DNA from 2 places in the Paenibacillus sp. TAB_01 genome. Region 2 is predicted to be linked to the other one. Evidence: predicted binding sites of a transcription regulator. Region 2 holds the regulator's gene; the other holds the start of a gene.
The links. Region 2 encodes CtsR, which represses protease genes until heat stress. Its sites were predicted from a motif close to ATGGTCAATAAAGGTCAAACA; they were not measured.
Positions count from the first base shown of each region.

Region 1: the regulator CtsR is predicted to act here: its motif matches at 2,049-2,069, upstream of clpP (ATP-dependent Clp endopeptidase proteolytic subunit ClpP).

Region 1 covers NZ_JBIFNP010000002.1:416,907-420,320, forward strand. The annotation lists gene gap (type I glyceraldehyde-3-phosphate dehydrogenase) at 1-417, opposite strand, end outside; gene ACHHV8_RS35310 (sugar-binding transcriptional regulator) at 477-1,505, opposite strand; tRNA gene ACHHV8_RS35315 (tRNA-Arg) at 1,895-1,966, shown strand; gene clpP (ATP-dependent Clp endopeptidase proteolytic subunit ClpP) at 2,135-2,716, shown strand; gene ACHHV8_RS35325 (stalk domain-containing protein) at 2,807-3,414, opposite strand, start outside.
Region 2 covers NZ_JBIFNP010000001.1:6,343,326-6,346,739, reverse strand. The annotation lists rRNA gene ACHHV8_RS30990 (23S ribosomal RNA) at 1-1,152, shown strand, start outside; rRNA gene rrf (5S ribosomal RNA) at 1,260-1,376, shown strand; gene ACHHV8_RS30980 (CtsR family transcriptional regulator) at 1,566-2,027, shown strand; gene mcsA (protein-arginine kinase activator protein McsA) at 2,040-2,561, shown strand; gene mcsB (protein-arginine kinase McsB) at 2,582-3,414, shown strand, end outside.

The DNA.
Region 1 (3,414 bases), on a different contig from region 2:
GTATTTATCTTCGTTAACGCCCAGAACGATCGTGATATCTTCGTCCGTTGCAGGTGCGGAGATAATTACTTTTTTAGCGCCGCCTTTCAAGTGAAGGGAAGCTTTTTCTTTCGCTGTGAAAATACCAGTGGATTCAACAACGATTTCTACACCGTTAGCAGCCCAAGGCAGGTTCTCAGGGTTACGCTCAGCGAAAACTTTTACTTCTTTGCCGTTAACGATCAAAGCGCCTTCCGTAGCTTCTACAGTACCGTCAAATTTGCCGTGAGTTGTATCGTATTTCAACAGGTGAGCCAATGTTTTAACATCAGTCAAATCGTTGATTGCTACGATTTCAACTTCCGGATTGCTGAAAGATGCGCGGAATACGTTACGACCGATACGACCAAAACCATTAATACCAACTTTAGTTGCCATGTGAGATAGCCTCCTAATAATAGTTAATTTGGATTTATGTCAAGACAGGCAATTGCCCGTCAAGATGTCAATGTATTTACAATTTGCGTGGCTGCCGCCTCGTCGGTGACCAGAATGTCCTCGTGACCGAAACGCAGCACCGAAGCAATAGCTTCCCCTTTACTTTTACCCCCCGCGACACCGATGACGCAGTCCATCGCCTGAATATCTTCGATGCGCAGCCCTACCGTCGGCGTCTTGTGAAGGATTCTTCCTTCGCGGTTAAAATAATACCCGAACGCTTCCGCGAGCGCCCCGTCTTGCTGCAGATTCGAGGTCGTGTCGGCGTCGACTTTACGCCGCCGAGCCATCACCATAGCTTCCCCGATGCCATGAACCACAATACGGGCCTTGCGGATAAACTGGATGATCTCCAGGATCGTGCTGTCCTGCATCAAAGACTGGTAAGCTTCCTCGCCCAGATGGTCAGGCACGTGAAGCAGCCTGTACTTGGCTCCCGTCTTCTTCGCCATCGTCGAAGCGATCGTGTTCGCCTGAAACTCCAGGCTTTCTCCGAGTCCGCCCCGCGCCGGTACAAACCAGCTGCCTTTAAGCAGATTGGAAGAGGACAAGTGATAGGCGACCTCGGCCGTTGTAGAGCCTCCGGTAACCGCAATGACCTCGTCCTGGGAGATGTGCTTGAGAAGTACGGCGGCACCTGCCCGGCCCAGCTCCTTCTTCGTATGCGACGATGTATCCGAATCACCCGGAACGATCACCACCTGCTTCAAACCGAAGCGCGAGCGGATTTGTTCCTCAAGCTCCGTCAGACCGAATAGATCCTTGACTAGAGGCTCGATGCTTTCCAGCAGCTGTCTTCCTGCAAGGCTGATTCGAATGCCGGACGTTTCCACCTCCAGCAAGCCTTGGGCCTTCAGGAAATCGACCTCCGCACGCATGATGCGCTCCGTCGTATTCAACGAACCCGCCAGCGTCCTGCGGCCTACAATTCCAGATACCATGATGTGGTGAAGAATAGTGTAGCGTTTCTTCATCGTATCCATTAAGTCCGGCAGAAGCTGCTTTTGAATATTGAGCATATCTCGCATCGTTTTTCACTCCCGCCAAAACGTGGACACCTTTCGTCCCGCCACTACATTTTCAGTCCCACATACTCCAAAGAAAGAGCTAAGCATTCACTTAGCTACTTCATTATATAAAATCCGTCTGACGTTTTCAACTCGGAAATCACAAATTAGACAAAAAAATAGTCAGACGTGCTTTTTTTGTCGAGAAAAGGCTTATCAATGCACGTTTTAGGTGATTGTGTCATGAGCAGATGCGTTCGGTTACAACCGAACCGGATCCCGCCCCTCCCTGACCTCTTGGAGCAGCATATTTCCAAGGCGCAAAAAGGCTTGTACGAAAGTTTTGAATAGAGGGTTGCATTTTCCATGCAGGTATCATATAATAACTCTTGCTTCGCTTAATACAGCGTGCGCCCGTGGTCCAATGGATATGACGTAGGCCTCCGGAGCCTGAGATTAAGGTTCGATTCCTTACGGGCGCGTACAAGCATAACAGATAACCTTTGATTTGTTTATAGTTCGATTATCGGGCTGGATGCAAATCGAAGGTTTTTTTGTATCTGTTGTTTGACCTTTCTTGACCTTAGTTTGTTTTTCCGCTATGATGGTTATAGTGTTACCATATATGAACTTTAAGGAGGCTGCAGCTTATGAGTTTCATTCCCATGGTCGTTGAACCTGATGCAAGAGGAGAACGTGCATATGACATCTACTCCCGCTTGTTGAAGGATCGCATTATCTTTCTAGGTACGCCGGTCAATGATGTTGTGGCCAACGCGATTATCGCCCAACTGCTGTTCTTGGCGGCACAAGATCCGGATAAGGATATTCATTTGTATATTAACAGCCCGGGCGGTTCCATTACGGCGGGGATGGCTATTTACGATACGATGCAGTTTATTAAACCGGACGTATCGACGATCTGCGTCGGTATGGCCGCTTCGATGGGCGCGTTCCTGCTGGCTGCAGGCGCCAAAGGCAAACGCTTCGCGCTGCCTAACAGCGAAGTCATGATTCACCAGCCGCTTGGCGGCGCGGAAGGTCAAGCGAGCGACATTGAGATTCGCGCGAAGCGGATTCTCAAAATGCGCGACAAGCTGAACCACATCCTGGCCGAGCGCACCGGCCAATCGTTCGAGCAAATCGAGAAGGATACCGACCGCGACAACTTCATGTACGCGCAAGAAGCTGCCGCTTACGGCCTGATCGATAAAGTGATCGAGAAGGTGTAAGCCGGCTCGATAAAACAAACCCACCGCATGGTCTCGCTGACCGGCGGTGGGTTTTTGATTTGGTACAATTAATTTTTATGGGAGATCCTCTTACTCTTTTTCATCCAGCGGATAGAAAATCAAATCGATCGGGAACGCCGAACCGGCCGGCGGGGTGAACTCGATATCGAGCGAGTCCTCGTTGCCCGTCGTTTTGGCCAGAATCTGCATGCCGTCAAATGCCGTCAGCACGCCGGATTCCGGAACGAGCCGCATCTCTCCGTTAATTTTGAACGGACCTTTGAAAATACCGCCGTACGGCATAATCATAACCGCCATTTTGCGCGGCTTGTCCGCATGAATTTTATATACGACGCCGTAGTTGCCCTCGTTCTTCACGTTTTCCTTCCGCATCGGGTCATAGCCCGGCTGGAACGGATCGGATTTGCCATCCCCGATAATAAGACGGGACGGGGTCGTAAACGAGCTTGCATCGATATTCCAGTTCACCTGGGATACCGGGAACGATCCGCGCACATGACCGGTAAACGGCAGCAGCGGAAGGCTCAATGCGTTCTGATTCACTTCCGGCGCAGCAACGAAGGAGAACTGAATCTCGCCATCGGTTTCCACATCATAGAACAGGTTGACGCCTTGGCTCGGATAAAACTCCGGCATTTGCGAGTAGATCAGCGTTGTTTTCGGAGGAATGACCATGC
Region 2 (3,414 bases):
AGGGGGCCGCAGTGAAAAGGCCCAAGCGACTGTTTAGCAAAAACACAGGTCTGTGCGAAGCCGCAAGGCGAAGTATACGGGCTGACGCCTGCCCGGTGCTGGAAGGTTAAGGGGAGTGGTTAGGGGTTTACCCCGAAGCTATGAACCGAAGCCCCAGTAAACGGCGGCCGTAACTATAACGGTCCTAAGGTAGCGAAATTCCTTGTCAGGTAAATTCTGACCCGCACGAATGGCGTAACGACTTGGGCGCTGTCTCAACGAGAGATCCGGTGAAATTTTAATACCTGTGAAGATGCAGGTTACCCGCGACAAGACGGAAAGACCCCATGGAGCTTTACTGCAGCTTGATATTGGACTTTGGTACGATCTGTACAGGATAGGTGGGAGCCTGAGAAGCCTGAGCGCCAGCTTGGGTGGAGGCGACGTTGGGATACCACCCTGATCGTATCGGAGTTCTAACCTGGTACCGTAAGCCGGTATGGGGACAGTGTCAGGTGGGCAGTTTGACTGGGGCGGTCGCCTCCTAAAAAGTAACGGAGGCGCCCCAAGGTTCCCTCAGAATGGTTGGAAATCATTCGAAGAGTGCAAAGGCATAAGGGAGCTTGACTGCGAGACAAACAGGTCGAGCAGGGACGAAAGTCGGGCTTAGTGATCCGGTGGTACCGCATGGAAGGGCCATCGCTCAACGGATAAAAGCTACCCTGGGGATAACAGGCTTATCTCCCCCAAGAGTCCACATCGACGGGGAGGTTTGGCACCTCGATGTCGGCTCATCGCATCCTGGGGCTGAAGTAGGTCCCAAGGGTTGGGCTGTTCGCCCATTAAAGCGGTACGCGAGCTGGGTTCAGAACGTCGTGAGACAGTTCGGTCCCTATCTGTCGTGGGCGCAGGAAATTTGAGAGGAGCTGTCCTTAGTACGAGAGGACCGGGATGGACGTACCGCTGGTGTACCAGTTGTTCCGCCAGGAGCACGGCTGGATAGCTACGTACGGACGGGATAAGCGCTGAAAGCATCTAAGCGTGAAGCCCCCCTCAAGATGAGATTTCCCAGTAAAGTAAGACCCCTTGAAGACGACGAGGTAGATAGGTTCGGGGTGGAAGTGCCGTAAGGTATGGAGCTGACGAATACTAATCGGTCGAGGGCTTATCCAAGAGAACAGCAAAGAGAAGGATGTATGCTTGTTTCGTATCTAGTTTTCAAGGTGCAAGTCGCCTTGAATTAAAGTATTCATGTTTCCTGGCAGAAACATGACACATCGTTTGGTGATGATGGCGGAGGGGAACCACGCGTTCCCATCTCGAACACGACCGTTAAGCCCTCCAGCGCCGATGGTACTTGAACCGAAGGGTTCCGGGAGAGTAGGACGTCGCCAAGCACAATAGGAAAGACCTTTGGTTTAAATTCCAAGGGTCTTTTTTGCTTGCAGGATGGGCATAAAATAGGTAGGGGAGTAAAAAATAAATCGACCCATCACAAAGAGTTGCAAATTATCTGAAAACTGTTATAATGTAATTAAAGTCAAAGAAAGTCAAAGTCAATTTACTCTCGTAAGGAGGTTGAATTGATGCGGAACGTATCCGAAGTGATTGAGCAGTATTTGAAGCAGATCATACAACAAAGCACGGATGGAATCGTGGAAATCCAGCGTAACGAGCTGGCTGACCAGTTCGCCTGTGTCCCATCTCAGATTAATTACGTTATAAGCACCCGATTTACTTTAGAGAAGGGTTTTGTCGTCGAAAGTAAACGCGGGGGCGGCGGATATATCCGGATACAGAAGATTGAACTGAATGCACACGGCTCTATATTGGATCACATTTCGAAAACCATCAGTTCTCACATCGATCAGAACGCATCAGAAGGGCTGTTGTACCAACTGGAGGAGAACGGCTATCTTACTCCTAGGGAAGCCGCGATGGCGAGATCAGCGATATCAAGGGATGTACTGGTTCTGAAACTGCCCCTTCGCGACGAAATCCGAGCCAAAATTTTAAAGGCGATGCTGATATCCTTGTTGAGCCGATAAGGAGGGTATATTATGCTATGTCAGGAATGTGGTAAAAAGCAAGCGACACTGCATTTTACGAAAATTTTGAATGGAGAAAAGACCGAGTTCCATATTTGTGAAGCATGTGCCCGTGAGAAGGGAGAACTGATTCCTGGAACGCCAAACGGATTTTCCATTCATAACCTATTATCAGGTTTGCTCGATTTTGAACCGAGTTCCGGGAATAATCCTTTAACGCCCAAGGCTCCGCCCAGCCGCTGTGAGCATTGCGGACTGACTTACAGTCAATTCAGCAAGATCGGACGCTTTGGCTGCAGCTCGTGCTACAAGCACTTTGGAGAGAAGTTAGATCCTTTATTCAAACGGGTGCATGGCAGTACGCTTCATACCGGTAAGGTTCCTAAACGCTCCGGCGGGTTAATAAAACATAAGAGGGAAATCGAAAGCTTGAAGAAGGAACTGCTTTTGCGCATTGAGAACGAAGAATTTGAGAAAGCGGCGCAGCTTCGGGATGAGATCCGGGAATTGGAGAAGAAGGTTGCGGAAAGCTAACGTATGGGTAAGGAGGCATAATGATGACAGTAAATCGCTTTACAGAGCAAGCATTAAGTGACTGGATGAAAGGGGAAGGCCCCGACTCCGATATTGTGATCAGCAGCCGTATCCGTATAGCACGGAACCTGCAGTCGTATCCTTTCCCGATGCTGTCGACCAACCAGCAGTCCAAAGAAGTTTTGGACCAGGTATCTCAAGTGCTTCAGGATGAAGAGCTGCAAAAAATCGGACCGTTTTCAATGCTGTCTTTGTCGGAGCTGGATGAGCTGCAGAAGCGGGTATTGGTCGAGAAGCACTTGATCAGTCCGGCGCTTGCGAACGAATCGCGCAACGGCGCAGTTATTTTAAATAATAATGAGTCCATCAGCATCATGGTGAATGAAGAGGACCATTTACGAATACAATGCTTGTGCCCAGGCTTTCAAATTAAAGAAGCATGGGATACGGCAAGCCAGATAGACGATTTATTCGAAGGCCATCTCGACTATGCTTTCGACGAGAAGCGGGGTTATTTAACAAGCTGCCCGACCAATGTGGGAACCGGCATTCGCGCTTCCGTTATGATTCATCTGCCCGCGCTTGTGCTGACGCAGCAGATTAACCGGATCCTTTCGGCGATTACTCAGGTAGGGTTAGCCGTGAGAGGGTTATATGGCGAAGGCAGCGAGGCGTTGGGCAACCTGTTCCAGATATCCAATCAGATTACTTTGGGGCAATCGGAGCAGGAAATCATTGATAATTTATATGGCGTCGTCCGGCAAATTATTGAGCATGAACGGGCTGCACGCCAAAAGCTGCAGTATGAAACGAAGGCGAAGCTGCTTGACAGAATCAGCCGTTCCTTCGGAAT